Regions from separate parts of the Brevibacillus borstelensis genome, predicted to be linked through region 1. Evidence: predicted binding sites of a transcription regulator. Region 1 holds the regulator's gene; each other region holds the start of a gene.

The links. The regulator LexA, encoded in region 1, represses DNA repair genes until DNA is damaged. The targets are predictions, from matches to a motif close to CGAACATATGTTCG.
Region 2: a site for LexA is predicted at 3,724-3,737, ahead of V5G20_RS06760 (YolD-like family protein). Genes of this name have one in related genera too.
Region 3: a site for LexA is predicted at 8,719-8,732, ahead of uvrB (excinuclease ABC subunit UvrB). Genes of this name have one in related genera too.

The regions. Positions count from the first base shown of each region.
Region 1 covers NZ_CP144922.1:2,731,175-2,741,388, reverse strand. Annotated here, with positions in the region: partial or broken gene V5G20_RS12875 (HelD family protein) at 307-2,553, opposite strand; gene crcB (fluoride efflux transporter CrcB) at 2,757-3,125, opposite strand; gene V5G20_RS12865 (DUF896 domain-containing protein) at 3,218-3,415, opposite strand; gene yneA (cell division suppressor protein YneA) at 3,496-3,852, opposite strand; gene lexA (transcriptional repressor LexA) at 4,009-4,632, shown strand; gene V5G20_RS12850 (DUF456 domain-containing protein) at 4,819-5,304, opposite strand; gene V5G20_RS12845 (DUF4269 domain-containing protein) at 5,512-6,105, shown strand; gene glnA (type I glutamate--ammonia ligase) at 6,919-8,253, opposite strand; gene V5G20_RS12835 (MerR family transcriptional regulator) at 8,285-8,695, opposite strand; gene V5G20_RS12830 (aminotransferase class I/II-fold pyridoxal phosphate-dependent enzyme) at 8,854-10,134, opposite strand; gene hflX (GTPase HflX) at 10,142-10,214, opposite strand, start outside.
Region 2 covers NZ_CP144922.1:1,450,961-1,461,174, reverse strand. Annotated here, with positions in the region: gene V5G20_RS06780 (ABC transporter substrate-binding protein) at 1-634, opposite strand, end outside; gene V5G20_RS06775 (amino acid ABC transporter ATP-binding protein) at 676-1,398, opposite strand; gene V5G20_RS06770 (cupredoxin domain-containing protein) at 1,735-2,115, opposite strand; gene V5G20_RS06765 (metallophosphoesterase) at 2,248-3,144, opposite strand; gene V5G20_RS06760 (YolD-like family protein) at 3,338-3,706, opposite strand; gene V5G20_RS06755 (sigma-70 family RNA polymerase sigma factor) at 3,826-4,377, shown strand; gene V5G20_RS06750 (hypothetical protein) at 4,353-5,477, shown strand; gene V5G20_RS27105 (GNAT family N-acetyltransferase) at 5,590-5,766, opposite strand; gene erpA (iron-sulfur cluster insertion protein ErpA) at 6,175-6,534, opposite strand; gene V5G20_RS06740 (aspartyl-phosphate phosphatase Spo0E family protein) at 6,674-6,895, opposite strand; gene mqnE (aminofutalosine synthase MqnE) at 7,327-8,430, shown strand; gene V5G20_RS06730 (MFS transporter) at 8,622-9,857, shown strand; gene V5G20_RS06725 (DUF1450 domain-containing protein) at 9,985-10,214, opposite strand, start outside.
Region 3 covers NZ_CP144922.1:854,989-865,202, forward strand. Annotated here, with positions in the region: gene V5G20_RS03960 (murein hydrolase activator EnvC family protein) at 1-709, shown strand, start outside; gene V5G20_RS03965 (S41 family peptidase) at 809-2,284, shown strand; gene V5G20_RS03970 (PDZ domain-containing protein) at 2,456-3,724, shown strand; gene ltrA (group II intron reverse transcriptase/maturase) at 4,315-5,613, shown strand; gene V5G20_RS03980 (hypothetical protein) at 5,859-7,583, shown strand; gene V5G20_RS03985 (flagellar hook assembly protein FlgD) at 7,696-8,631, opposite strand; gene uvrB (excinuclease ABC subunit UvrB) at 8,804-10,214, shown strand, end outside.

The sequences.
Region 1 (10,214 bases):
CGATCAAAACACCTTCGGTATTTTCATCAAATTATTAAACAAACTCCCTCTGCTGTTCGTTCAGCGAGGGAGTTTGTCTGCAACCTGAAGAGACATCTTGTCGATGTCTCTTTTTTGTAATGGACTCTATACAATTGTTGCAAAACTCTATTTGGGTCTAGAGCTCTTTTTTGTTCCAGGGCCTTTCCCATCTTTCGGAGTTCTCGTTTTCGCTGCAGGACCTTATTTCGTTACCAAAGTCTCTTGTTCGTTGCAAGCCGTTATTTTCGTTACAAAGCCTTCTTCTTTATTGCAAGACTTTTTTCTTTACAAAGATCTCTTCTCGTACAACTCAGGTGGCACGTCAGCAAAGAGCGGACTCATCCTGTCTTCCTGATGAATCATGAAAAGCCGATGTACGGGTCTGGTCATGGCTACATACAGGAGCTTTGTATCCCACTTATTGTCCAAGTACTCCTCGATATTCAACAAGATGACCACATCAAATTGCAGCCCCTTGGTCAAATAAGCTGGCATTACTACGACACCGCCCGGGAATTGGGTATCCTTGCTTCCCAGCAGCTTCAGTCCTTCGATGGAGGCCTTCAATGACTTGTATGCTTTTTTGCTGGCCTCGGCTGTTTTGGCTACGATCGCGATGGATTGAAAGCCCTCTTGCCGATAATCATTTACAAGCTGGACCAGATTTTTAACCGGCAGTTCTTTCCCGTCCCATGATGCCAACAAAGGCTTTTCCCCATGCCGCAATACCGGTTTGGCCATAATCGTCTCCGGCAGGTTTATCTTTCGCAGTACCTCGTTGGCACATTTCATAATTTCGATTGTGGAACGGTAGCTCTGCGCGAGTGTGTAGTAAACCCCCCGCGGCTGCTGAAAAACTCCCTCCAACAGTTCTTCCCACGATTGCAATCCCCTGTATGCATGGATGCCCTGCGCGATATCTCCCACTACCGTCAAAGAATGTCTCTTTGTCACAAGCCCGATCACCGCAATTTCCAACGCACTGAGATCCTGTGCTTCATCAACGACACTGTGGTCAAAGTGATCGGCCTGCTCCAATCCTTCGATCAGATGCCGCAGATAGATCAGCGGCGCAACGTCTTCTGGCTCGATCCGCTCCGCTTCGAATATCTCTGCAGACGACCGGCAAATATCCTCGATATCCTCGCCATTGACTTCCCCTTTTGTCAGCTCTTTCAATAAAGCTGTGTCGGTCAACATTTCGCGGTACGACGAGAAGACATCCAGTTCAGGAAAAATGGAAAAGTATTTGTCCAGAAGCTGATCAATCATTTTCTCATATTTAGCCAACGCTTGCTTATCCAGATCAATTCGCTTCTCTCGCAGATGGGCGAACAACTGTTTATTGATGTCCTGCTTAACGTGCTTTCGAACGGCTTCCATTCGCCGACGATATGGCAGATGGGCATATTGTTCGGCAAAAAGCTGACGGATGGTCTCACCCGGAATCGTAAAAACATGTTTGGTTCTGTTGTAGACAAAGCTTAATTTTTTGTAGGCTACCCTGTTTTCCGCTACAAACAGCAAATATTGCTGGAGTACATCCCGGAAAGCGAGCGAGCCCTTGAACCGAAGACGATGCAGCACCGTCCGACGCTCGGCATCGCTCTGTCCTTGTTCAAAGAACAACTGAAGGGGCTTGTGCGGGTCCAGAATCCGCCAGCCTTTTGGAAGGATGGACTTGACCAGCTTGGAAGCCCAATCCAGGAATGTCGCCTGCTGAACGTCATCCACTCCCAATTCGGGAAGAACCTCTGAAATGTACGTAAGGAACAACCGGTTTGGTGCAAAAACCATAAACCTCTTTGACATCATCGAGTCCTGATAATTGTAGATCAAATAGGAGAGCCGGTGCAGCGCAATCGTCGTCTTGCCGCTTCCGGCCACCCCTTGAACGACAACCGGGCGATCCTTGTCTGCTCAAATAATGTCATTCTGCTCCGACTGGATCGTCGCTACGATATCCTTCAATCTGCTGTCGTTCGTCTGATTCAGGTTGGCTGCCAGGAACTCATCGATGTACCCTTCCTGCAAAAATTCATCCGGATGGCCAACTTCGCGATGAATCGTCTCTTTGAGCGCTCCATCGTATATCCCTGTAATCTTCCCGTCCTCAATGGCAAAATTTCGCTTCAGGCGGACTTCGCCTCGCACAATCTCCCTGCCGCTGCGGAAGTACGCATCCTTGCTCTCGCCGCTGTAATATAAACTGGCAATGGGAGCACGCCAGTCAACGACAATTGAATCGAATGTGTCGCTCCGAACGATGCCCCTCTTTCCTATGTATACGCTGTCCAACTCGTATGTCTCGTCTTTCAGGAAGTCCACTCGTCCAAAATACGGCTTTTCCAGTCCTTGGTCCTCAAGGTAGCGAAGCTCTTTTCCTTTTTTGTAGTTGACGACCTGTTTCACATAATCGTCCGTAATCTCTTTAACCTCTTTCCGAAGAGTGTCCACTTCCTTTTGGATAATAGAGCGTGTTTCATCGAGTCTCTTCTGTTCATGCTCGTAGTCCGGGTGCTGTACAGTCATTTATATCCTCCTTTCCAAATTGTCAGGTTCAGCATCGCAAGGAGAAGTCCGGTTTTATTTCCACATGGTTTCCGGGCACGGGCTCTTCTTTGTTTCCTCGTAGCCTTCCAATGCCCTCTTCTTTGATTTGATGTTGCTTCCGGATTGGCTCTCTTTTGTTCTCGTTGACGCCTGCCCGTCTTATCCCGCTATATCTTGCCTGTTTACCACACTTGTCTGCCGATCCAGATCCCTGAACCGCAAGCAAGAAGGCCGGCCAAAACACTGGCGCCTGCATAGAACAGCCCTCTGCCGATCTGCCCATCTCCGATGAAGCTTACCACCTCAAGCGAAAAGGTAGAGAACGTAGTAAATCCCCCCATCAGCCCGGTTGTAAACAGAAGGTACATCTCCAAAGACATCAATCCTTTTTCCTTTCCCCACGCATAGAGCAGTCCGATGAGAAAAGAACCGGAGACATTGGCCAGCCATGTCCCTGCCGGCAATCCGGGTTGGTTCATTGCGAGACCGAGACCATAGCGTAGCAATGAACCGACGGCTCCTCCTACGGCAACAGCCAGCCATGCCATCATGGCAATCCCCCCTTCTCTCCTTTTTTGTATGGAACAAAAAGACATCCTGGCAAAAAGCATGGATGTCTTCTTTTTATGTCAAATGGTGCGTTTTAGTGTTTGGGGTTGTTATCCTCGAGGTCTTCCACGTAGCGGATCGATTCGAGATTGGAGCGAAGCGACATTTTCACAGCATCAATGTATTTTTGCCGCAGTTTTTTCTGTTCCTGTTTTTCCTCTTCAGTCAACCCGGCTTCACGAGATTTTTTGGCCAACTCGTTGATCCGTTTGATTTCCGCGTCTGATACCAAAGCCGTTTCCCCTCGCTTTCAATGAATGCCGCTCTATTATATCACATCTCGGCAACGAAGCAAGGGAAAGCTGCAGCTTGTCAATTCCCGACAGGAATTTGAATCGATTGGCCTGGATAAATAATGGCACTTTCCAGCTTGTTCAATTTTTGAATCGCATATACCATATCGCGAACATCCATTTTCGGGTCACTCTTGTAGGTGACCGCCAGCTCCCACAAGCTGTCTCCCGGTTGGACGACGATTTCCTTTACTGGTTGGATCATTTGAGCTTGTTGTACCGTATGATCCCCAGAAGCGAACACTAGTTCTGTCAAAGTGTAAAAAAAGAGAGTGAAAGCGGCAAAAAACAGAATGGCCTGTCCACGCGTAATGCCAAAACGAGCAGTTTTTCTTTCTTCTTTGGCGAAGCGATTAGATACAGTCATTGTACTCATTATTTCATCCCCCTGCAAACGTACGTTCTATCTTCTTGTTCTCATCATAATGCGAACACTTGTTCATGTCAAGAAAAAAACGAACTTATGTTTGTCGAACGCAGGATCCCATGGTATAATATAGAAAACATGTTCGAGAAGATAGAGGTGTGGTCTATGTCCAAGCTATCCAATAGACAGCAAGCCATCATCGATTTCATCCGCAAAGAAGTAAGGGACAAGGGTTATCCCCCATCTGTCCGTGAAATCGGGGAGGCTGTCGGTCTGGCATCCAGTTCAACTGTTCACGGCCATCTGGCCAGGTTGGAAAAAAAGGGGCTCATCCGCCGCGATCCTACCAAGCCCCGCGCGATTGAGCTGCTGAAAGAAGAGGAGCGCTTTCAAGACGACTTTGACGTATCTGTTGTACGCGTACCGGTGATCGGAAAGGTGACTGCGGGTCAGCCGATCACTGCTGTCGAGCAGGTGGAGGATTACTTCCCACTCCCTGACAGCATCGTGACATCGGACAAGGTGTACATGCTGCGCGTGTCCGGAGACAGTATGATCGAGGCTGGCATCCTGGATGGAGACTACGTGATCGTTCGCCAGCAGAATGTGGCCAATAACGGTGATATCGTCGTCGCCATGACTGAAGAGGACGAGGCAACCGTGAAGCGTTTCTTCAAGGAAAAGAACCATTTCCGGCTGCAGCCTGAAAACGCGACATTGGAGCCGATTATTCTGGATTCTGTAACGATTCTGGGGAAAGTGATTGGCGTGTACCGCTTGATTCACTAGAATAAGAGATTTCGTTGCTTGGATGAGCCATGCCTTATGGCGGACTCTTTGAAAAACGCAAATCGACTACGACAAGCTTTCCTTTTCCACCCTGACAGCAAAAAAGGCGTTCGCGATTGCCTCGCGGACGCCTCTTCTTTTCATTCCCTTCGATTCTTTGATCGGTCCTTCTCCTACGAATCCCACTTACAGTGCGACAAAGAACCAGATGATCATCACTACCTGAAGAACAACTTTTACGACCACACTGCCCAAAAAACCGATGAGCGAACCCACTCCCGCTTTAACAGCCCGTTCAAACGGCTGCTTTTGGATCAGCATTTCCACCAGAACGACCAGCACGAACGGCATGATCAGCATGCCAAATGGGGGGAACAAAATCACCCCGAGCAAAATCCCCAGTGCAGCTGCCCACGATGACGCTTTGGAGCCCCCGTACTTCTTGACAAAGTACATGTTGGTGAGTAAATCCGCACCGTAGAGAAGAACACTTAAGACCGCCATTCCCCACCAGAAGGAGGCCGGAAGTCCGGCACCCGGATCAGCAATAAAAAAGTGATACAGCAAGAATCCGCCCCACAATAAAATCGTATCAGGAATGACCGGCAAAAAGATTCCGGCAATACTGAGGATAAACAAGGCCGCTATCACGATCCACAACAAGATCTCCATCCATTGACACTCCCTTCTGTATAGGGTATACGATAAAGTGCGGTTTTCGTTTCCATCGACTCGCTACATTTTGACAGAAACCTGTATATACTCGGTTCTTCTGCGAGTCGTAAAGCCAAACGTCGAATCGGAACATAGATGGTCTCGTCCCTCATTGTTCCCCTGCAGAGTTGCAAATAAAAGAAAGATAATCTGAAAGGACAGAAAATGGCTATGCATTCTCAAACGAAGCGAGATTGGTTTGACCCTTCCTACCTGAAAAAAGGAACCCCTCGGCAGCGGGAAGCCTGGGCAGTCCTCGACAGCTTGGGAATCTTTGATGGGCTCAAAGAGTATCAACCGGTTCTGTGCGGAACGATCCCCCTCGATATTGATGTTGAGGACAGCGATCTTGATTTGATCTGTACGACAGCCGACCTGGATCGGTTTGGCCATGTGTTGAAAGAAAAATACGGGCATTTGGACCGTTTCACACAAGACCGCCGAGAAATCCGCAACATCCCTACGGCGACTGCTTCCTTTTGGTATCGCGGTTTTCAATTGGAGTGTTTTGCTCAACCGATTCCTGTCACAGAGCAAAACGCCTACCGGCATATGATGATCGAAGCACGGCTGCTCCAGCTGTCTGGGCAAGAAGCAGCAAAAGAGATTCGGGCTTTGAAAGAACGGGGGCTGAAAACGGAGCCTGCTTTCGCTCTGTATTACGGGATTGTCGGAGATGATCCTTATCAGGCTTTACTTGAATTGGAAAGATATTCGAATGAACAGCTTAAGCAAGTGATGGCAAATAAACCGACCTAAACGCCGGCCGTAAACCGGAAATACGAATAATGGTAAACTCAGACAACTTGTGTGTCCTTATGCGGGCATAAAATTAAGATGACTTCTGGATACTTCGGAAGTCATCTTTTTTGGATTGCTAGATTTGTCGTTTTACCTTTTATTGGTTAGATTTCAGTTGAAGACGGCAAATCATGATTTTTTTTTAAGAGACTGATATAAAATGTACACGAATCCAACATAAATGGGAAGCCAAACGGGTTCAAAGAATCCTGGAACTCGATAATCAGTAATTACAATTTTGTTTGGCCCAAAATCCAATTGTTGAATTAGATCTGAGATCATAAAAATAAAAACCCAAATCATCATCATTGTCGACAACACAATGGAAATCGCAATTTTTTTAATAATATCACCTCGTTATTATCAATAATCATTTCTTAAACGGACTTCAGAAAAGAAATGATCATTTTTGTAAAAACCCGAGTTAGTGTGCATACGCTGGATTAAGTCCGCATTTCATTAAACCCAACCATCAAATAATATGTTAATAATTTTTTATTTAACCATTAATATACACATCTGTAAACATATTTTAGGTATTTTGTTCTAAATTTTGCATTGTAAAGGGGGTTAATCTTTATTAGCAGCATCCCATCCAACTTTAGTCAAATAAATTCATAAAAAAAGCCTTAAAGTTAATAGGAAAGCAAGTTTCCCATCTACTTTAAGGCGTATCTAACTTATAAAGCTGAAACCTAGTTAAAATTAAACTAAACAAGTTTTGTTTCTTTTTAGGGTCCAAAGAAATACAAGTACTCTTTCCCCTAAATATTAATACGTATTCATATACTGCTCGCGCTCCCACTCCGTTACACGGGTGCGGAACATATCCCACTCGATTTCCTTCGCGTCAACGAAGTGCATCAGTGCGTGTTCGCCAAGCGCTTCGCAGATGACCGGATCGGCCTTCAGGCATTCGATCGCGTCCTTCAAGGTAGCCGGCAAGCTGGCGATGCCCGCTGCTTCACGCTCAGCCTCGTTCATGATGTAGATATTGCGATCGACAGCCGGCGGCAGCTCAAGCTTGTTCTTGATTCCGTCAAGACCTGCTTTCAGCATCACGGCGAGAGCCAGATATGGGTTGGCGGCAGGGTCCGGGTTGCGAACCTCAATCCGGGTGCTCATACCGCGAGATGCCGGAATCCGTACAAGCGGAGAGCGGTTTTTCGCCGACCATGCTACATAGCAAGGAGCTTCATAGCCCGGTACGAGGCGCTTGTAGGAGTTCACCAGCGGATTGGTGATGGCGGCAAAACCGCGGGCGTGCTTCAGAATACCGGCCAAGTATTGCTTCGCCGTTTTGCTCAGGCCGAGGGTATCCTTGTCGTCAAAAAATGCGTTTTTCTCCCCGATGAAGAGAGACTGGTGGGTGTGCATGCCGGAGCCGGCGACACCATACATCGGCTTGGGCATGAACGTTGCGTGCAATCCGTGCTTGCGTGCGATCGTTTTCACCACCAGTTTAAACGTGAGAATCTGGTCCGCAGCTTGGATGGCATCTGCGTATTTGAAGTCGACTTCGTGTTGGCCAGGCGCAGTTTCGTGATGGGATGCTTCCACCTCAAATCCCATTCTCTCCAGCGTGAGAACGATGTCACGGCGGCAGTTTTCACCCAGATCGAGCGGAGCGAAATCAAAGTATCCGCCCTGGTCGTTCAAATCCAAGGTCGGCTCGCCTTTGTCATCCATCTTGAACAGGAAGAACTCCGGCTCCGGTCCGACGTTGAAGTTCGTGTAGCCCATCTCTTCGGCTTCTTTCAGCGCCCGTTTCAAGATGTAGCGAGGGTCCCCTTCAAACGGAGTTCCATCTGGATTGTAAATGTCACAGATCAGGCGAGCGACATTTCCATGCTCATTCCCCCACGGGAAAATGACCCATGTATCGAGATCCGGCACCAGATACATGTCGGATTCCTCGATGCGGACAAAGCCTTCGATCGAAGAACCGTCGAACATCATCTTGTTGTCCAGAGCTTTGGGCAATTGGGAGATCGGAATCTCGACGTTTTTAATGATCCCCATCAGATCAGTGAACTGCAGGCGAATGTAGTTTACATTCTCTTCTTTGGCCAAACGAAAGATGTCTTCTTTGGTGTACTTGCTCACGTTTCTCTCCTCCTATAGTCGTATGCATGTATCAGTGGAAGAAGCGGGAAAGCTCTCCACGTATCAACGCATGCTCGCTTGGGCGATTTGCGTTGCTGAAAAATATTTGTTGTTTGAGGAGCTGATGAAGCTCTTGCTCGGTAAGTTCCTTCCGCTTGGCCTCCGAACTGACGGTAATTTCCGTCTGCTCCGGAACAGGGTCTTGCAGCTGAAGCACCTGTTTGATTCCGGCAATGTTCAGTCCTTTTTCAATCAAGGCCTTCACTTCCAGCAAGCGGTCGACATCATTAAAAGAAAAAAGCCGCTGCTTTCCTTCTGTACGTGCAGGCTGTATCAGTCCGTTCTGCTCATAGTAACGGATCTGCCGCGCAGTCAGATCAGTCAGCTTCATGACGATACCAATGGGAAACAGCGCCATGTTTCGACGAAGGTCATCACTCATGACTTGTCCCTCCTTTGAAATCATTCCTTGCTTGCTATTGTATGATTCAAAAGCAACTCTGTCAACGGATGTCAGAAAAGATTACACAAAAAGTAATAAAAAAGCGACAAGCCGCTGTTTGTGCTTATCGCCTCATAAACAACTCCGATTGATCTTTGCTAGTCTCTTCCGGGAATATCGAGCAAGCCCTTTTCCAGCAGGCCGTCAAGCGCTGTCAGGATGCCCACCTTCACATGGGAGTACGTAAGTCCGCCCTGCACAAACCCGAGGTAAGGGGGACGAATCGGTCCGTCTGCAGAAAACTCGATACTGGCTCCCTGAATAAACGTCCCGGCCGCCATAATGACCGGATCGGCATAGCCCGGCATCTCACTGGGGTAAGGCGTAACATGGGAATCGACAGGCGCTGCCTTCTGGATTCCCTGACAGAAAGCAATCAGCCGTTCGGCACTCCCAAACTCGACAGACTGGATCAAATCCGTACGAGGATCGTTCCATAGCGGGTTCGTCCGAAAGCCCAGGCGCTCAAGCAAAGCCGAGGAAAAGACCGCGCCCTTCAACGCCTCGCCTACCACGTGCGGCGCGAGGAAGAAGCCTTGGAACATTTCCAGCAGGGAGTACAGCGATGCCCCTCCTTCGGCTCCAATCCCGGGGGCCGCCATGCGGTAGGAAGCTCTCTTGACCAATTCCTTCTTGCCGACGATATAGCCGCCGGTTTTGACCAAGCCGCCTCCGGGGTTCTTGATCAGCGAGCCTGCCATGATGTCTGCTCCGACCTGGAGCGGCTCCAGCTCCTCCGTGAATTCCCCATAGCAATTGTCCACGAAGACGATCAGTTCGGGATTGATCTCTTTGACAAACTGAATCATCTCTTTCAGCTTGGCAATCGTAAAGGACGGACGGTCTGCGTAGCCGCGAGATCTCTGGATACCGATTACCTTTGTTTTCGGAGTGATGGCTGCCGCTACTGCGGGAAAGTCGATCTCTCCGGTAGGAGCAAGCGGCACATACTGGTACCCGATGCCGTACTCCCTTAGCGAGCCTTGCCCCTCTCCGCGGACGCCCACCACTTCCTCCAGCGTATCGTATGGCTTTCCGGTAATGTAAAGAAGGTCGTCACCGGGGCGCAGCAAACCAAAAAGAGAAATAGCGATCGCATGTGTCCCAGAAATGATATGAGGGCGTACAAGCGCATCCTCTCCACCGAACACATCCGCATAAATCGACTCCAGCGCCGCCCGACCGGAATCATCGTATCCATACCCGGTCGAGGGCGCAAAATGAAATTCATTCACTTCATGCTTTTGAAAGGAACGCAGCACTTTCAACTGATTATAGTCGACCAGGGCAGCGATCTCTTGATGCCGCCCTGTGATCATTTGTTCTACTTCTTCTACGATGGGGCGCAGACGCTCCCCGTGGGCAAATAAGGAAAACATGTGCTACTTACCAACTCTCTTCTTCAGTCTCTGGTTTTTCCAGGAGAAAAGGAGCAATCCTTCCGTAGATGGGATGATCT
Region 2 (10,214 bases), 1.3 Mb from region 1:
TGTCCGGCACTTCCTTCATGTAGCGGAAGCCGACCATCTGATCCGTGATCACCGCGTCCAGGCGGCCTGTCGGCAGATCCATCAATGCCGTGACATCGCTGTCATACGTCGTGATGTTGCTTTTGTCTGTCAATTTCAGCGCCTGCTGTTCATAGCTGGATGACTTTTGGACACCGATTCGCTTGCCTTTCAAATCGTCGGCTGACTTGATCGAGTCGTTGCCGGCCGCGACGAAAATTTGAGCGCCGGAGCGATAGTATACGTTGGAGAACGCAACGGCTTTTTCCCGCTCAGGCGTAATCGTCAAGCTGCCGATGACCGTATCGTATTTCTTCGCTTGCAGCCCCTGGATGATCGTTTCAAACGGGTTGGTGATCGGCACGGGGTTCATCCCCATTTTTTCTGCCAGCGCCTGCCCGATCTCCACGTCGAAGCCCATCAGCTCCCCGTTTTCTTTAAAGTTAAACGGCTTGTACACACCGCTCATCGCGTACGTAAAGTCTTTCTTGTTCGGGTCTTTGGCCCCCTGTTCCCCGGCTGTTCCCCCCGTGCTCTGGGACGTTCCACAGGCCGACAATACGAGCGAGCCAAAAAGCAAGGTGGAGAGTACCCCCATCGTCCATTTCTTTTTCATTTTCATCGTGATGCCCCCTTTTATCGTTGTCTTTCCTTGCTTTACAAAATGCTGTTTAAAAACTGTCGGGTTCTTTCCTGCTGCGGGTTGGTAAAGAAATGCTCCGGCTCCCCTTGCTCCAGGATCTGCCCGTTGTCCATGAAAACAGCCCGGTCGGCCACTTCGCGGGCGAAGCCCATCTCGTGCGTGACCACGACCATCGTCATGCCTTCCTTCGCCAGCTGCTTCATCACCTGCAGTACCTCCCCGACGAGTTCGGGATCGAGCGCCGAGGTCGGCTCGTCAAACAACATGATTTTCGGCTTCATCGCCAGTGCCCGCGCGATGGCGACACGCTGCTTTTGTCCGCCGGAGAGCATGTCCGGATAAACGTCGGCCTTGTCCCTCATTCCCACTTTTTCCAGCAGGGCGTACGCTTCTTCCCGCGCCCTGTCGGGGGGAGTCTTTTTTACGTGGACAGGCGCTTCGATCACGTTTTCCAGGACCGTCTTGTGCGGAAACAGGTTGAAGTGCTGAAAAACCATCCCGACTTCTGTCCGGAATTTGTTCAAATCCGTCGTCTTCGGGTCGATCCTCTGGCCGTTGACGTGAATCTCCCCCTGATCATGCATTTCCAAAAAGTTCAGACATCGCAGCAAGGTACTTTTTCCCGAGCCGCTGGCCCCCAGCAAAACTACCACTTCTCTCTCGCCCACCTGCAGATCTACGCCTTTCAAGACGGTAAGCGAGCCAAACGACTTGTACAAATTTTTCACTTCAATCATTTTTGTGCTTGCCCCCCTTCCGGTAATTCGTGGTGAATAATCAAATCATGAAAATGCATACATATACTTTTCCGAATTGTGAAAATAGTTTCTGTTTTGATTATATTTACTCAATAGCATTCTGTCACCCTTTTTTTCGCAAAAAAAGAAAGGCTCGTCTTTTCGGGACAAATAAGCCTTTCCAGTTGGGACTGTATTCTCTATGCATCTTTGAAACTATTTTGCGAGCAACCGTCCAGGCCAAATGCGCTGTATCAACAAAAAACACCCCGACCGAAAGCGGCCGGAGTGTTTGGGTTTTGTTATTCAAATCGTTGCCGGCGCTTTGGCCAGTTGTTACTTCACGACAAGCTTGGCGATCATTTTGCCGTGGTCAGGTCCGCAAATCACGTTACAGAAGATCTTGTACTCTCCTGCTTTGTCGATGGTCATCGTTTTGCTGCCCTCGTTTTGGATATCTACATCCAGGCCTTCGATGCCGATCCCATGGAAGCCCTCAGTCGATTTGAAGTTGATCGTGAACGGCTCTCCTGCTTTCACCTCGAAAGATTCCTGGTTAAACTTCCAGTTGCTAGCTTCGATGTTGATTGCGTTTTCAGTGGCTGCTGCAGGCGCTTGTTCGCCTCCTGCCGCTGCTTCTTTTTTGTCTCCTCCGCAGCCCGCAAGCATAGCGGAAATGGCCACTGCCGAAATCAGTAAACCCCACGTTTTTTTCATAAGGCACCCTTCTTTCATGCAATTTCTGCAAGTTCTACAATTTCATTATAACGAAAGAAGGCCGTCCAAAATCTGGCAGTCTGTGAATGAATCTTGACGAACCTGAGAACGATTGGTGAACTTTGGCAAAAACTAGGAAAACTCTTGCATTTCACTATGTTTCTCTACTCCCGATTTATCCGCGACAGGAGAGATATAGAAGACGGTAATTTCGGGAAAGCACTTCCAGCGAAAGGGCAGCTTCACTGTTCCCAATCCGCGGCTGACATAAAAAACACTGCTGTCCGAATCTGTTTTTGCACCTGTATGCACATCCCGGTATGCTCCCCAGGTCTTCCCAAACAACCGGATCTGCCCGCCGTGGGTGTGGCCGCAAAGCAGAAGGTCATAGGCCAGCCCTTCCTGGCGAATAAACCTCTTAATGCGAGGCGAGTGGGCCAGAAAAACAGTCAACGGCGCCGGATTGGCGCTTTCAGCCGTACCATTTGAGTGGTCCATAAACGCGCTCTGGTCTGGCACGTTGTTCCGCTCGTTTCCGTAAATGGAGTTGTCGAAACCGTACAGCATGACTGGCCTTCCATCAATCTGTACAAAAGCGGCCGCATTTTCAAGTACAGTCATTCGGGACAGCCACGCTTCCCGCAGCTGTTCATATTCAGCCGTTGCAAACTTGCGCTTCCTCAAGAAGCGGCGTTCCTCCCTTTCGTAATTCCCGGGCACAAAAAACAAGCCGAAACGAGATTCAATGCGTCCCAGCTCGTTTAGCACATGTGTCAGCTGCTCTCTTCTGCTAGTCAAATCTCCCGTCACGCACACCAGATCCGGCTGCCATCGGTTGATCAGCCTGCTGATCCTTCCATTCCAAAACCGGGTGCGGCCATGCAAATCAGAAATGTGGACTATCGTGCAAGCAGGTGAGTGAGGCTTTGGAAGCCGGCAGACTGTCGTTTTGACAACCCACGTGTGAAAGCTCAACATTCCCAGGAAGATCAAAATAAAAAAGACAGCCAACGTTCCCCATAAAGCCATAGCGTTTTCCCCCAGCACGATTTCTTGAGGCCCATTTCCCGTTTGCAAAGCCTCTGTCTTCTGCCGATCTTTGCCTTTTTCCCTGAACCGAATAAAAGAGAGTGAGCCTCAAAATATGATCGTAAATGAAGTTCGACACAACTTCAACGAGTCCCTTCCTTATTATGGTAAACCGTGCACTGAGCTGTACATCCTAAAAGCTCGCCCTTTTTGTTTTAACGACGCGCACCAGATCTTCAACCCCGATCCACTGCGCCTCCCAGTCGTTGACCAGCTTGAATTTCTTTTGTCCCACATCGATATTCCGCACGACCCCCCAGGCTGTCTCGACCACTCCCAGTCCCCCGGCTGTTTCGCGAAACCAGGAAACGGTGATCGCGTAGTCGTACTGCGTCGAATCGTAGACGCGGAAGCACATTTCGCCAAAATCGTCTTCGTCCACGACCGGGCGTCCAACAAGAGGCAGCGCCGGGCTTTCCTCGCCGCCTTTCGTCAGCGACAACGCGTGTTTCAAAACTGCCATCTCCATACTTTCTGAAAAGTCTTCGATGTTCTTAGCCATTCCGGTACCCTCCAACAGGAACATTTGTTCTTATTCTACTCCTTTTTTGCGAATATGCAAATGGAGGATTTTGTAGCGCTCTTGCCTCCAGCTTCGTCAAATAAGCAATGAGCAAGGAGGTGATTCCCTTCGAACCGCTAGCCAAGAGAAGAGAGCAGGTCATCAAGGAGTGGGTGGCCGCGTACCATGCCCTGGTCTTTCGAACAGTCTATTACTATGTAAAAAATAGAGCAATCGCCGAGGACTTGACCCAGGAGGTGTTCGTGAAAGCCTTTCAAAAATTCGATTCCTTTCGCGAAGACGCCAACCCGAAGACCTGGCTTTACCGGATTGCCATTAATACCGCCAAGGATTATTTGCGATCATGGAATCATCGGCATCTTCTTTTTACCTCCGTTTTTTATGAAAAGAGCTCCTCTCAAACGATTGAGCAGCAGGTGATGCAGCAGTTTCAAAATGACGAGCTGGTCCAAAACGTCATGGGGCTCCCCACCAAATACAGGGAAGTGATTGTGCTCTACTACTTTGAAGAGATGCGAACGCCCGAAATTGCCGAGATTTTGGCACTGAAGGAATCAACAGTGCGGGTCAGGCTATCGCGAGGTTTGGAAAAGCTGAGGCAATTGCTGAAAGGAGGAGATCAGGATTGGACATCCTTGACCGACAGCTAAAACAACGAAAAGAACTGGTGCACCGCTCCCTCAGACTGACGCAAGAGGAAGTGTCACGACTGGAGCAAAGAACACTGGCCTCCCAGTCAACGTCTCAAAGCCGAAAAAAACGATACCTTGTCCGTACCGGTGCAGTAGCCGGCGCCGCGGCAGCCGCCGCCATCCTTCTTTGGGTAAGCCCTCTCGCTCAGCTCCCGGAAGAAACTCCAAGCCAGCTGGTTTCTCCTCCTGTGACGACGCCCAATCACCAGCAGACGCCAGCCCCTGCACTGCCCGAAGCACCCAAACAGACTGTCGCCTGGCAGACAGAAGCCGATAAACTGGCTCTTTACCGCGTATTTTCGCTCGGCATGACCTATGACGAAGCAAAGGCGCTTTTCCCCGAATTGGGAGAACTCCTGCCGCTTGGGGGATTTGAAAGCTTGGGCGAAGACGGCTTGCAAGAAGCCTTCATGCCCGTCGCCTTGGGAGAAGAGCAGGTACAGCTGACGCTTTCCTTTGAACACGGCTTCCTCTATGCTGCCCGATACCAGATCGAAAGCAAAGACGAACAGAGGATCATGCAGAAAAAAGCCGAGCTGGAGACGTTCTATGCAAGCGATTTTGGCTCGCCAAAAGAAGAAGCGCTTGAATCGGGAACGAGTTCGGCATGGAGCCCCTTCTTTGGGCTCGGTCTGACGAAAAACTGGGACGGCCGCTACATCCTCATCTGGGGGCTGCAAGGAGGTGAAGAGGCATTGGAGGAGCTATACCGGGATCGAGAGTTTACCGTCCAGGAAGCGATTGAGCGGGCGCTGTCGGAGCAGCCGGAGTTTCCTGCCCGCACAGGTGAAACCAGGCAAGTCCGTGTCGAAGGAATACCCGAGACACTGGCAACCACCAGCCTGCGAACGAAGGTAAAGCTGCAGACGAGAGACAGCTATCTCGTTACATTTGAACGGATGTGGACGATTCAGGGTGGCGACAATCGCCAAATGACGATCCCTAGCTACTGGACCTACGAGGTAACAGAGAAACAGGTGAAGCTGGTGGACAGCTATGTTGCAGATCGAGAGGTGATGGAGTATCTACATGCTGCTGCGCCCCCGCCGAAAGGCTGATCGCAGCTCGTGGGGTGGCTTGCTGAAACAGGAAAAGGCGGGTATTCGCGCCCTACCATTTCTCTATATGTCTTTGAGATCGATGACGTAATAGTGAAACTCGGCAACAGCTTCAAAACCTATTCGACTGATAGAGGTTCAAAGCACGCCTGTGATGAGTGACCACTCCCAGACGAACCTGTTTGCAGCGCTCTGCCAGGAGTTTCCCTACACGCGCAAGCATATCATGGCCGTAGCCTTTTCCTTGGTATTGCGGGAGGACGCAAACACTACATTCAATGAGAGTCAAGGGGTCCCGTAAGGTCTTCGTTTAGAGGTTATAAGACTGCAGGAGCAAAACGATATTCTACAAAAAACGGACTCGCGTGAAACCTTTACATTCTTAAAAAATTTCCCAGCAAGTAAAATAGCAAAACAAGTGTAACGATGGTTGGAACCAAGGTGATTCTGTTCCATTTGTACTTATGCGAAAGCACATAGCTCCAGATAACAAAAACAATCGCCACACCCAGCATTGTGATCATGTAGATCATAAGATTCAGATTCCCCTCCCCTGCAAGACCGATCTTTTCCTTTTGCCAACCGGACATGTCGTAGAGATAGATCTGCATGATTGGTACAAAAAAAACTCCCTGGGCAATGCATCCAGCTTCTGCATATGCCCAAGGAGGTCTCTCGTTTCAGCTTTTGTCTTTCCTTAGTCGTCGCACTTCTCCGCTTTCCCCTCAGCCAGCGCGGTCTTGAAAGAAGAACCGCAGCCGCAGGAAGCGACCGCGTTCGGGTTTTGGATGGAAAACCCTCCGCCCATCATCGATTCCTTGTAGTCGATTTCCGTGCCTTTGATATATAGGTAGCTGTCTTTGTCGACAACAATCTTGACTCCATTTTGTTCAAAGGTTTGGTCGCCTTCTTTGATTTCCTGATCCCAACCCATCCCGTAGGTAAAGCCACTGCACCCACCCGGGCGGACACCTACGCGCAAAAACAGGTTAGGGTTGTTCTCTGCCGCCAGCATTTCTTTTACCTTCAGGGCGGCTTGCTCGGACATGGTAATCATTCGTTTCCCTCCTTGTCAGCCGTTGTTACTATGATGCGGCGTTCTCCTTACAGTATACCGAAGAAGCACCTGTGCTCTCAAGACTGCGCTGCACTTTGGCGGGCCCAAAAAGGCAGCAAAAAAAGAGGGTTGCCCCCTCTTATGCAAAATAGGCCTTTTTATCCAAAATATAAAAGCAGTAGGACTGCTTCTTTTTACCTACCTTGGACAGATTATGATCCATTTGGTTCAGCTCGTTGTGAAGTTGATCAATCTTCTTGCTGTATTCCAGTACTTCTGGATGATCCAACCCAAACTCTAACCCCATACTAACCATACGCTGTCGAAGGAGTTCAATTTTTTCAAGCAAAACGTCCCGCATTGCTGAAGCTCCTCCTAAAGATCATTAAGGCTTTCGTACCTTTATTTTACAAGATGATAAGACATTAGGCAAACAAATTTTCCTTTTATAACCATGAAAGATCTGGAAATTTGGTGACATTTGTTATATTTTTACAAACAATACTTCTCAAAACTTCTCATATTGTTCCCCTTCCTGAAGAGGTTTATAATATAGGTGCTTTTGTTATCGTGAGGAAAAGGGTAATCATTGATTACAGATCACCAGACTGCTCATGTGAAGAGTAGAACTATTGTCGTTGCTTACGGGGCGCTGATTGTGGACGCTCTCGCTGAACGGAAGGCTTCATCTGGAGGAGTGTTCCTTGGCTTTTAGTGCCCGGCAGAGACTGATACCCTTTCGAACAACATCACAGGATTGCGAGTAATTCTAGCTGAAGGGAAGTGTTTATGATGGCACTCGACACCCTTGTTCTTCAGGACAAAAATTTGTCCACAGTGGCCAACAAGGTAATTGCCGGTGAACGACTTACATTGGAGGACGGTCTCACCCTTTTTAATTCTAATGATTTGCTGACGATCGGCCAGCTTGCCAATCTGGTCAACCAACGGAAAAACGGAGACAATGTTTACTTTATTCAAAACCTCTACATTAATCCGACCAACGTCTGCGAGGCTCATTGCAAATTCTGCGGGTTCCGCCGCGACTTGGGCGAAGACGGCGCTTATACGATGAACACCGAAGAGCTGCTTCACTATGTAGAGACCCGCTACCACGAAGGCATCCGCGAGTTTCACATCGTCGGCGGCCACAACCAGCATGTGCCGTTTGATTACTATCTCGACAACATCCGCACGCTGAAAAAAGCGTATCCGCATGTCACGATGAAGGCGTACACCGGTGCCGAGATCGAGTTCTTTTCCCGCATCTCTGGCCTGTCCATCCGTGAAGTGCTCGAGGAGCTGCGCAAGGCCGGAGTGGAAAGCTTGACGGGAGGCGGCGCGGAAATCCTGACCGAGCGGTACCGCATGAAAATGAGTCCGGAAAAGGCATCGACAGATATGTATCTGGAAGTGCACCGTACTGCCCATCAAATGGGTATGAAAACTCACTCCACCATGCTGTACGGATCGATCGAAACATTGGAAGAACGCGTGATCCACATGCTCCGCCTGCGTGAATTGCAGGATGAAACCAACGGATTTTTGGTATTCATCCCGCTGGCGGTCCAGCCGATCAAAGCGACAGCCGGCATCAAACGCCGCAACTCTGCTATCGACGACCTGAAAACAATGGCGATCAGCCGCTTGATGCTGGACAACTTCCCGCACATCAAGGCTTACTTCATCAACATCGGCACCCAGCTGACCCAGTTGTCCCTGACCATGGGGATGTCCGATGTGCACGGAACGCTGATCGAGGAGCGCATCAGCCACTCCGCCGGGGCGCTTACACAGCAAGCGCTCACTGTCGATGAGCTGGTCTGGCTGATCAAGGGCGCCGGCAAACGCGCGCTGGAACGCGACACCTTCTACAATGTTGTCAAAGAACACTAAACGAATACGCTGTTGAAGTCTGCAGACGGGACGCCTTAACCGGTGTCCTGTCTTTTTATTTGTTTTTATCAGCCATTTTTGTTACGTTACTGATTGTAAGACATTTTCAAATGTTCAGGAGGTGTGAACCGTGCCGCTCTTAATTGTTGCAGCCCCCCGGTTAGGCAATTCATAACTTGGGGGGATCTCAATTGATTTTCTGGAAAATAGCAAAAAATGAAAAGATGTTCCGACGCTATCTCGCTGCCTTGTTTCTGTGGGAGTGGACGCAGTGGATGCTGGTTACCGCTATCCCGCTGTTTCTGCACCAACGCTACGGACTGGGGAAAGAATTTGTCTTCAGTATTGTCATTGAACTGCTGCCCGGCATCCTGCTCGGTCCAATCATCGGCTCCTGGATTGACCGCTGGGGCGCAAAAAGAGTGACGACCCTGGATATCGCGGCTTACAGCATCCTGGTCACGCTCTTGCCCCTGTCATCCTCGCTGTGGCAGGTGCAGCTCATTCTGCTCGGCATCGGCATCGCGAAAACAGCAGGGTCTCCCGCTTCGCTCACCTTGCGGGCCAGGGTCATCCCAAAAGGGCTGGAGATTCAGGGAAACGCAGCAATCATGGGTATCGAGCGCCTCTGCAAAATCATCGGGCCCTTGGCCGCAAGCATGGCCATCCTCGTTTTTGGCATCGGAACGATGCTTCTGCTCTGCTCCTTTGCCGGACTTGCTGCATTTGCCCTGTTTTACATGCTTCCGGCAGCGGAAAGCCAAAAGCAGGCAGAGAACGAAAATGGCTTTACAAAAGCGATTTTCTCGGCGCTCCCTGCCTTTTTCGGATTGCTTTCTCGTGACCGGATGATCGCTGCTTTTGTCGTGACAGCCATCGGGTATTCCCTTTTGTTGGGAATGCTGAAGATCTTTCTGCTGTCACTTGCCGGCTTGTACGGAGATCCCCAGCAATACTGGGGGCTGCTTCTGGCAGCACAGGGGTTGGGGTCGCTCGCAGGAGCACTTGTCTGCGACAGGGTTGTAAACCGGCTGACACGGACGTACTCCCTGACCTGGGTCTATTTCCTGTTTGGACTGGGGGAAGCTGTCCTTTTGACCGGCCTTGCCTTTCCGCTCGGGCTTACCTGGACCCTTTTCGTCCTCGTCCTGGCTGCTGTGTTTGAAATCGTGGCGACGATCATTTACTTTTCAGTGATACAGACGCGGATTCCGTATGAGCAGCAAGGTTTGTTCAATAGCATGACCTTGCCGGTACTGGATACATGCTATGCGGCTGGCATCATGTTATCGGGTGCGCTCCTCAGTACACTGCCGATATTCTCTGTACTGCTGGTGTGCCTCGGATTTATGCTGGTCACCCATCTGCCGTTCGCCAGGCTGTTCTTTCGCGACAGGGCAGCCGAAGCAAGCGCAGGCAGCGAGTAGCCGTTTCCTATAAAAAGCACTCGCATGCAATGAAAAAGGGCTGTCCCGCTCGTAAAGACTTACGAGGGGACAGCCCTTCACTATCGCAACAGGTCAAACGAAGCTGCTCATTTCCCTTCCCGATTGCTCAAAAGGGAAAGTCCTCCTGCTCTTCTTCATCTGCCTTGAGCTTCGCTTTGATTTTTTCCAACAGCTCATCGGCCGTTTCCGCTTGCACCAGGTCCCCGTTTACCAAGGCAAAGGGCTGCATGTAGCATTCGCCGCAGTATCCGAGGCAGCCGTATTCCAGCACGTCGACATCCAGCTCCGGGTCATTTTCGAGCGCTTCCATTACTGGCTTTGTATAGGAAGAAACGT
Region 3 (10,214 bases), 1.9 Mb from region 1:
GCAGGATACCAAAATTCTCGAAGACAACAAGCGGGACAAAGACACGATTGAAAAGAAGAAAAAAGAGATCGACCACCAGCTCACCGTGTACGCAGGAATGTACGAAGAGGCGGAAGATTTGAAAGCCGAATTGGACAAGCAGTACAAGCGGAGCGTTGTCGTGAAGGCCGAACTGCAAAAGCAAGAAGAGCAGCTGAATGAGAGCCTGGAAGAATACGGCCAGCAATTATTGGCCCTTGTAAAACAGGAAGAGGCAAAGTACGCTGAAAGAGTACGTGCGCTCAGCTCCAGCAGCAACGGCTACAAGGGCGGGCAGCTTGGACTGCCGATCGACGATGGGCTGTTCCGCTGGTCTTCCGGCTTCGGAGTGCGCAGAGACCCGTTTACCGGCCGCTCTGCTGGGCATAATGGAGTAGATATGGCAGCCCCGAAAGGAACTCCGATCAAGGCAGCTGCTCCGGGCATTGTCGTCTTCGCCGGCTACTACGGAGGCTTCGGCAACGCGGTGATGATCAAGCACAGTCCCGAGATTACCACGCTTTACGGGCACATCCGTGAGGGCGGCATCAAGGTGTCGGTGGGACAAAAAGTAGATAAAGGCCAGAAAATTGCCGAGGTCGGATCGACCGGCCGTTCTACAGGCAACCATTTGCATTTCACCGTGTACAAAAACGAAGTGGCTGTCGATCCGATGCCGTACCTTCGCTAGCGCGTTCCGGAGACGTTCAGGCAAATATTGCCTGACAGATTTGCATACACTAGCTGCATACCTTTTCCACCGGGGAGCACAAAGGATGGTGTCGTGACGATGAAATGGAATGGACGTTCCGTGTTTGCCCTCGTGATCGTCACCATGGTCGCGAGCAGCTTTTTGACCATGGGTTTGATGAAGACGTCCGCCGGTTCGAGTAACGCTACGGCTGTTACCGCAGCGGCAGGCTCTCTGTTCACCGGGAGCCAGGAATACCCGAAAGAATTCAAAAAGCTGCTTGATGCGTTTTCGGCCATCAAGCAGGAGTACATTCAGGATGTGACGACGGATCAATTGGTTGAAGGGGCTATCGGCGGCATGGTCGGTTCCCTGAAAGATCCGTACAGCGATTACATGGACCCGACATCGGCGGAAGAATTCAACTCTACGCTGCATTCGACGTTCCAGGGAATCGGTACGGAGGTGACGATGCAGAACGGACGTGTGACCGTGGTATCGCCCTTTAAGGGCTCCCCGGCCGAACGTGCGGGCTTGCGTCCCAACGACCAGATTCTCAGCGTAAACGGCGAGTCGCTCGAAGGGCTTGATCTCCATCAGGCCGTTACCAAAATCCGCGGTCCGAAAGGTACGAAAGCGGTCCTGAAGATCGCCCGTCCGGGAGTAGCAGAGCCGCTCACGGTCGTCTGCGTCCGCGACGATATTCCGATTGAGACAGTGACGAGTCAAATCATGGAGAAGAACGGAGTCAAGGTGGGAGTCATCAGCCTGACGCAATTCTCCTCCGACACATCCAAGCATTTTACGGATCAGTTGACTGATCTGGAGAAAAAGGGAATCGGCGGTTTGATCATTGACGTCCGCGGAAATCCTGGCGGCTATTTGCTGGCTGTGAAGGAAATCGGCGAAACGTTGATACCAAACAAGGGCAAGATCGTCGAAATTGAATACGGTTCTGCCAACAAACAGCGCGAAGAGTATTTTTCCAAGACAGACGCTGCCAAGCCGTACCCGATCGCGGTCCTGATCAACGGCGGCAGCGCGAGCGCGTCGGAGATTCTTGCCGGAGCGATGAGCGAAAGCGGAGGCTACAAGCTCGTCGGGGAGAAATCCTTTGGCAAAGGAACCGTCCAAAGTACGATGGAAATGGCCGACAAGAGCCAGTTGAAGCTGACCATCGCCAAGTGGCTGACGCCAAAAGGCAATTGGATTCACGAAAAAGGCATCGAACCTGACGTGAAAGTAGAGCAGCCTGCGTACTTCAACGCGACTCAATTGCCGACAGACAAAGTGCTTTCTAGGGACATGGCGGGCAGCGATGTCAAGAACCTGCAGTTGATCCTGACCGGGCTGAAGCTCTCTCCGGGCCGTGACGACGGTTACTTTGACGAGAAGACGGAGCAGGCCGTGAAGAAATTCCAGACTGCCCACAAGCTGCCGGCGACCGGAAAGGTTGATCAGGCGACGCGGACAGCGATGGAAGACAGTCTGCGTGAAGAAATACGCAAACCGGAAAATGACCTTCAACTGCAAAAGGCGCTCGAAGTAGTTGCTCAGCAGAACAAGGCAAAATAATCCAGGCGGAAAAGGCAGGGAATCTCCTGCCTTCCGTAGAAATGGTTACCACGGCTATGAATGGCCGTGGTTTCTTTTTTGACTGAAGCTGACAAGAAGAGTGCTGCGATGACGTTGCCAATAGCTTGGCACCGTCACGTTTTCGAAAGCTGTTTATGCGAGGTGAGGCATATGGCGTTGCAAGGTGATGTTCTATCGGTGCTGGCCGGGTTTGGCGGTTTTCTTTTTAACCCTGTTTTTTACGTGTTTCTGCTGTTTATTTATTTGCACTACCGACGCCAGATGCTGCTGGAAAGACAACTGTTTGCCGTTCGCATTCAATTCCCCCTCCAGCAGACGATTCGCTCTCTCGGCATGGGCATCGTGGGAGGATTGCTGATTTCTCTTTTGGCGGCCGTACTTGGGGTTGCCGTACAAATACAGGATCTCTGGCTGCTGTGGGGCTTTGCGGCAGTGTTGGCCCTAATCCGGCTGCGCTTTCTCTGTTTTGCCTATGGCGCAGGGCTGTTGACGCTTTTTCACGCAGTTGCCAAGGTCTTTCCAGACGTCTCTTCCGTACCCGGGATCGGGCTGCTCTGGGGCATGCTCGTCCAGGCTAAGCCGGTGCCGCTTTTGGCGCTCGTAGCCATCATGCACTTGATTGAGGCCTTTCTGGTCCGTTGGAACAGGGGGCGGGATGCGTCGCCGCTATTCGTGGAGGGACAGCGTGGACGGATTGTCGGGGCTTATCTGCTGCACTCGTTTTGGGTGACGCCGCTTGCGCTGTTCGTGCCTGTAGAGGCGGGAAGCTTTAGCGGATCGCTGTATCCGGGCTGGCCGTTTTTTGCCCCCGGCGCTGCATCCTTTGCGTTGCTGCTGCTCCCTTCGGTCACCGGTTTTTCTGCTTTGACGCAGACGGAGACGCCAGCTCAGCGGGCGGGGCAAATATCCAGGCAATTGGCGCTGTATGCGGTTGTGCTGCTCGGATTGACTGCGCTGGCAGCATTGTGGATGCCGCTGATCCTTCTGGCTGCAGTGTTTGCACTCATCGGCCACGAAGGTCTATTCTGGCTGAGCCAGTGGCAGGAGCGGCAAAAGGCTCCATATTTTATCCAATCCACGCGGGGAATCAAGGTAATGGCAGTTCTTCCGGGGACTCCCGCAGAGGAGATCGGGATCAGGCCGGGAGAAATTATCGTCAAGGTAAATGGCGTATCCGTGCGAAACAAAGAGGATTTGTACCCTGCCTTGCAAGTCAATCCCGCCTTCTGCAAGATGGAAGTGCTCACCCTGGATGGCGAGGTCAAATTCGTCCAGTGCGCCGTATACGCCGGCAACCACCATCAGTTGGGGATTATCGTGGTGCCGGATGCAAATACGAGAGTGTTTGTCGATATGCAGCAAGCAAGCGTTGTTCAACTAGTGAAGCAGAAGCTGGAAAAGATCAATCTCGGAGCGTAAAGGCAGCTTCCAAGGGAAGGCTTATTATCCAACAAAAAAAGCGCGGGCAAAGGCTCTGCGCTTTTTCTATTGGGGCGTGCCCAGCAAGCCGTTAATTGCTAGTTGGTGAAAGTCCAACCGAGGCAGGAGCCAAGTCACCTCGTAGCTGACAGGCAACTGGTGGAGAAATCCTAAGGTTGAAGCCCTGTGACAAAGTAACTCGAAAGAGTGCGAGCAAATCAGCAGGCCGTAACATAAAGTGAATCCTGCAGCCTCGTTAAGAAAGACCACCGAGAGGTGGACAAAGGGAAGCCGAGCTTGTTTCATATGGGCGAAGGCCAAGGACGGTGTGGAGAACTTGGAATACAGCACCTATGAATCCCTCGGGGTATGGGGAGCGGTATGTTGAGAAAGTAGTTAACGGAACTGGGGAGACCCTACTCTGCACGCCCCGTCAGGAGCGTAAAACGGAAACCTATAACCGTAAGGGAAGTGGTGGATGGCAGAGAGGGAGTCGGAGGGGTTCATAGTACCGATGAACATAAGGACAACACAACCTTATGGAGGGAAGGAGCCCTGCTTTGTTCACGGGTCGAAGGAGGTAAGAGTGAGTGAATGCAAGTAAACTTGCTAACTACACCGATGTAAAAGCTCGACAACTTTGGACAACCCTATATCTTTGTGCCAAGGCAAACTCAAAACGGCGATTTCATGCCTTGTATGACAAAATCTACCGCCCGGATATTCTAGCGACAGCTTGGAGGAGAGTAAAAGCAAATAAAGGGAGCGGAGGAATCGACGGACAATCCATCGCACAGATTGTGGAGGAGTATGGGGAGAGCCGTTTTCTTAACGAGATCTATCTAGATTTAAAAGAAAAGCGGTATCGTCCACATCCGGTTCGTCGAACTTACATCCCTAAACCGGATGGCAAGAAACGTCCACTCGGCATCCCGACGATCAAGGATCGGGTGGTCCAAATGGCTACTAAGCTAGTCATTGAACCGATCTTTGAAGCTGATTTTCGGGACTGTTCTTATGGCTTTCGGCCAGGAAGAAATGCTCACCAGGCAATTGCACAGATACGCAAAGCAAGCAAGAGGTGTTATTGGGTCGTAGATGTTGACATTAAAGGGTATTTCGACAACATCAACCATGAGAAGTTGATGAAACTGGTCGAAATGAGAATCAGCGACAGACGTGTTCTGAAACTTATCCGACAATGGCTGCAGGCTGGGGTCATGGAAAATGATCAATTCCATGAAACAGAACTGGGAACTCCGCAAGGAGGGGTAATCTCGCCTCTTCTTTCAAACATCTATCTAAACTACATGGACACCATTTGGGAAAATCAATTCTCCCATCTTGGCACACTTATCCGCTATGCGGATGACTTCGTTATCATGTGCAGAACCAAACAAGAAGCATTGGAAAGCATTCAAGTGCTGATGGCTATTCTAAACAAGCTGGAGCTTAGTCTCAGTAAAGAGAAATCTAGACTCGTTAATATTTGGGACAATTCCACTGGGTTTGACTTTCTTGGGCTGCACCATCGCAAATTCCCCGTGTTCAACAAAGGGGGGAGCAAGGTATTTGCTATGTCTCATGTACCAGCTAAGAAAGCAATGAAGGAAATGAGACGTAAAATTAAGGAATACACTGCACCAAGGAACAAACTGTTTCTGTCTCTAGAAGAGCTAGTGAAAGGGCTAAATCGCAAGCTAAGGGGGTTCAAGAACTACTACTTCATCTCGCCCATCGCCAAACGATGGGCAAGACGGATAGACTGGTATGTGATTGAACGCCTTACAATCTTCTGCAACAAGAAAAGAAGCAAGCGGAATAAACATGCCGGAAAGCTGAAGGTCATACAAAACACGCAGGGTAGTTTATTGAAATTAGCCGGATAAAGTAAGCCGAATGCCAAAGAAAGAAGAACATCGGAAAGCCGTATGAGGGAAAACCTCACGTACGGTTTGATGAGGGGGAGCTGAAATGAGCAAGGCGACCATACGGTCGCCCGAAAGTTTCAGTTCTCTACTCTACAGAAAGCAAAAGTGAGCAGACTTCCCGGTTTTTTTATACACTCGCTTTGTAACAAGACAGCCCCTTCACGCGTCTTTTTAGATAGTGGATAAAGGGGGATACAATCTGCATGAACCGATATAGAAAACATGCGCTGCGCTTATGCGCCGGAACTGTCATAACAGCCAGTCTGCTTTCATTCCCGTTCGCCTCTCCAGGCCAAGCGTCAGCAGCAAAAGCGGCGGCAGCGGTCACTCCTGTACCGGTAGCGATATCCAAGGGGATTCAAAATGTAACCCGGCTGATTCCTGAGCTGCGAAACGGCTCAGTCGTTTACGATGGTCCGGTTGACGGTCCCGGCGTCAGCGGCGATCGAGTCTCGTTTATCATGGCAGGAAATAAAGATGGGGAGCCGCAAGATCAGGCGATATTTGACAGTCAATCAGGAAATCTGCTGGTGCTGGAGCTGAAGCCGTCGGGTGCTTCAACCCACCAAACAGGGCTGCTGACCGAAGAGGTCGTCAGGTCGAGGGCTGCCGCCTTTCTGTATGGCCTTCATCCTTTTGGAAAATCATACGAAGCACGAGACGTCACCCGTCAGGACGGAACTCGCCAAGACGAAATGGATCAAGACGGTACGTTTACGGTTCGGTTTGTCCGCAAGCATAACCAAGTAGCGCTGAATGATGCGTACGACTGTTTGGTCACGGTCGATGCGACAGGGCGGATCATTGGCTTTCGCACGCTCAACGGTGCCCTTTATGAACCGATCGATCACAAGGAAATGCCGTCGCCGCAGCGCGTGCTGTCAATGACCACGGCTCACCAGCGCTTTGCAGAAAGCAAGCCGCTGGAGCTGATGTACTTGCTGCCGGACCAAGCTGCGCCAGTGTCAGAAGCAGAAGCTCGCCAACCTCAGGCTAGGCTGGTTTATGCCATCAAGGGAGGAATCGTGGAAGGCCCGCATACCGGCAGTGCCATCGATGCCTTTACGGGAAAACGAATGCAGGCCCCTCAGAAAAAGCCGCAAATGGTCTCCTTAGCAGGAAAAGGCAGCTACGCCGCTTTGAAGACTGAGGCGGAGGTAAAAGCATTCGCCAAGGAAATCGCCCGCGCAGACGTAGATAAATGGCCGTTGTCGGTTATTTCAAAGAACATGGAAAACGGAGAACAGCACCGTATCTATATCTGGGGGATGTTTGCCAAAGATGTCGCTGATCAGGAGAAGCCGTACCACCTGGGGAATTTTCCGGACGATGCAAAGGGAGAGAACAGATATCATCTGCTCGTAGAGGTTGAGGCCAAGACGGGCAAGCTGATCAGCATGAAACAAAACGATGGGACGTCTCCCCGGAAAAAAAACGACAAGAGCAGAGATCTCAAATCAGCTCTCTCCTTGATCGAAAAGCTGCTGCCAGCAGGAACTCGGCAGTTCCGGGTTGTTGATGCGGGGAACGAAGAACGGAGCATTTGGCTGGCAGATCCGGTGGTTGGGGGACTGCCTGTGGCAAAAAGCGGGCAAACCGCAGAAGAAGGAGCATACGTCGTTGAGGTCAATCCTTTGGACGGCTCCATCCGCGAGCTGAGAACAGAACCTTACGATCAGGTGAAATTTCCCGAGCGGACCCAAGCCATCTCCGAACAGGCAGCTTTAAATGCCCTGCTGCAAGCATATCCGCTGGAGCTTGTGTATGTGAAGCAGCAGTCAAAGCGGGAGGACAAACCGGAGTGGAAGCTGGTGTATGATCTGTCGTTCCGACAATCGCGTGCCCACTGCTTCTGTGGACCGGACCTCCGGGTGGATACGACCGTTTATGTTGACGCTTTGACCGGAAAAGTAATCGTGGATGAATAAAAGCAGGGTGCACAAAAGGAAAAGCCGTTCGGAAATGGAATCCGAACGGCTTTTGGCTTGTTGCTTGCAACGGTTCGCTGATGCGTTTGCTAGCATCCACACAATAATCTGTTTACGCATATGCCTGCGCTTCGTACCCGATGATTTGGTTCAGCTTTACCTTCTTGTCGTCGTCGAGAACGAATTCGATCAGGCCATTTTTCATGCTGACCGCTTTGATCACACCTGTGAGCTCGCTGGTCGATGCCGTTCCGTCTGGTTGGGTGGACGAGTCCGTATAGGTGATTGTATAGCCGATCATCTGGGCATATTGGAGGGTATTGTCCATTCGCACATTGTCCGGCTTGACCGACATGCCCTTGATGTTTTCCAGCTTGATCGAGGTTCCGTTGTCCAGCTGGAATTGCACGGCATTGTCTTTCATCGTGAATCCGACAATGACTCCGTTTTTGACTTCATCGACGGAAGTGACGTCGTCCGTGGTGTCAGGGTTTCCATCCTTGTCCACCTGCTTCGACTCCGTATAGGACACTTCTTTTCCGATCATCTCGGCGTACTTCAGGCTGTTGTCCAGACTGTTTCCGGACAAGCCTTTCGATTCCAGACCCTCGATCCATTCGCGGGGGACTGGCGTTTGTTCGCCCTGGATGCGGAAGTAGATTTTTCCTTGATCGAGGTATACGGCGTCGATGACTCCCGATTTTTTCTCATGGGTCACTTCGCCCGTCATTTCGTCCTTTTTCTGCATGTCGTAGCTGGCTGTTCTGCCGACCAGCGCTTCGTATTCCCGCAGGGTCAGCATGCTGTTGTTGGACTGCTCCATCAGGCTGGCCATCTTGGTCAGCTTCTCAACCATGGTCATCATGCTCGTTTGCTGCAGGAATTGCGAATTGTCCATCGGAGAGAGCGGGTCCTGCTGTTTCAACTGCTCCAGCATCAGCTTCATAAAGGCATTCTGGTCCAGCTCGGTGGAAAACTCCTTTTTGCCTTTATAGCTCAAATGGGGCTGTATGTGAGTGCTGTTATTGACGGTGTTTGTATCTGACATGGCTGTCCTCCCTGTCTCTGACGGGTACTTCAGTACGTTCACATTCTTCTTTACAATGTATCGGTAAAATCTGCTTGAGAGTAAAGACAAACATTTGTTCGAATTTGCGGCTTATTTTTTGAATGATTGTGTTATAATGGAAATGAGATGTGACAAGGAGATGAACGAGGGAATGGACCGTTTTGAATTGGTATCGGAGTTTCAGCCGTCCGGAGACCAGCCGACAGCCATTGCCGGACTGGTGGAGGGTGTGCTCGCCGGAAAGCGGCACCAGACATTGCTGGGCGCGACCGGTACGGGAAAGACCTTTACGATTGCTCAGGTAATTGCCCAGGTAAACAAGCCGACGCTGGTAATGGCCCACAACAAGACGTTGGCTGCCCAGCTTTGTGCCGAGTTCAAGGAGTTTTTCCCGAACAACGCGGTGGAATACTTCGTCAGCTACTACGATTACTATCAACCGGAAGCGTACATTCCCCAATCGGATACGTATATCGAAAAAGATTCCAGCATCAACGACGAGATCGACAAGTTGCGCCACTCCGCGACCAGCGCGTTGTTTGAGCGGCGTGACGTGATTATCGTGGCGTCGGTGTCGTGCATTTACGGCTTGGGTTCGCCCGAGGAATACAGAGAGCTGCTGCTGTCGCTTCGGGTCGGGATGGAAAAAAGCCGCGACGAAATCCTTCATCGCCTGGTGGACATCCAGTACGACCGCAACGATATCAACTTCGTTCGCGGGACGTTCCGCGTACGGGGAGACGTCGTGGAAATCTTCCCGGCTTCGCAAAGCGAGCAGGCGATCCGCGTCGAGTTTTTCGGCGATGAAATCGAACGGATCACAGAGATTGATGTCCTGACCGGGGAAATCCTCGGGCAGCGCGATCATGTAGCGATTTTCCCAGCTTCCCACTACGTAACGCGCGAAGAAAAAATGAAGCGCGCCGTCCAAAGCATCGAGATGGAGCTGGAGGCGAGGCTCGCGGAGTTTCGCGCGGCAGGCAAGCTGCTGGAAGCGCAGCGTCTGGAGCAGCGCACCCGCTACGACATCGAGATGATGATGGAGATGGGCTTCTGCTCCGGGATTGAAAACTACTCCCGCCATCTGACCGGCTTGCCGGAAGGACACGCGCCGTATACACTGATCGATTATTTTCCCGACGACTTTCTCGTCGTTATGGACGAGTCGCATATGACCCTGCCCCAGGTACGTGCCATGTACAACGGTGACCGGGCACGCAAGGATGTTCTCGTAGAGCACGGCTTCCGTCTGCCGTCAGCGAGAGACAACAGACCGCTGAAATTCGAGGAATTCGAAGCGAAGCTGAAGCAGGCGATCTACATTTCCGCGACCCCGGGTCCCTACGAGCTTGAGCACTGTCCGGAAGTCGTCCAACAGGTTATTCGCCCGACGGGTCTGGTGGACCCGACTGTGACCGTCCGCCCGATCAAGGGGCAAATCGACGATCTGATCGGCGAGATTCAGGCCACCATCGCCAAGGACGAACGGGTTTTGGTGACGACCTTGACGAAAAAGATGGCGGAAGATCTGACCGATTACCTGAAGGATATCGGCATCAAGG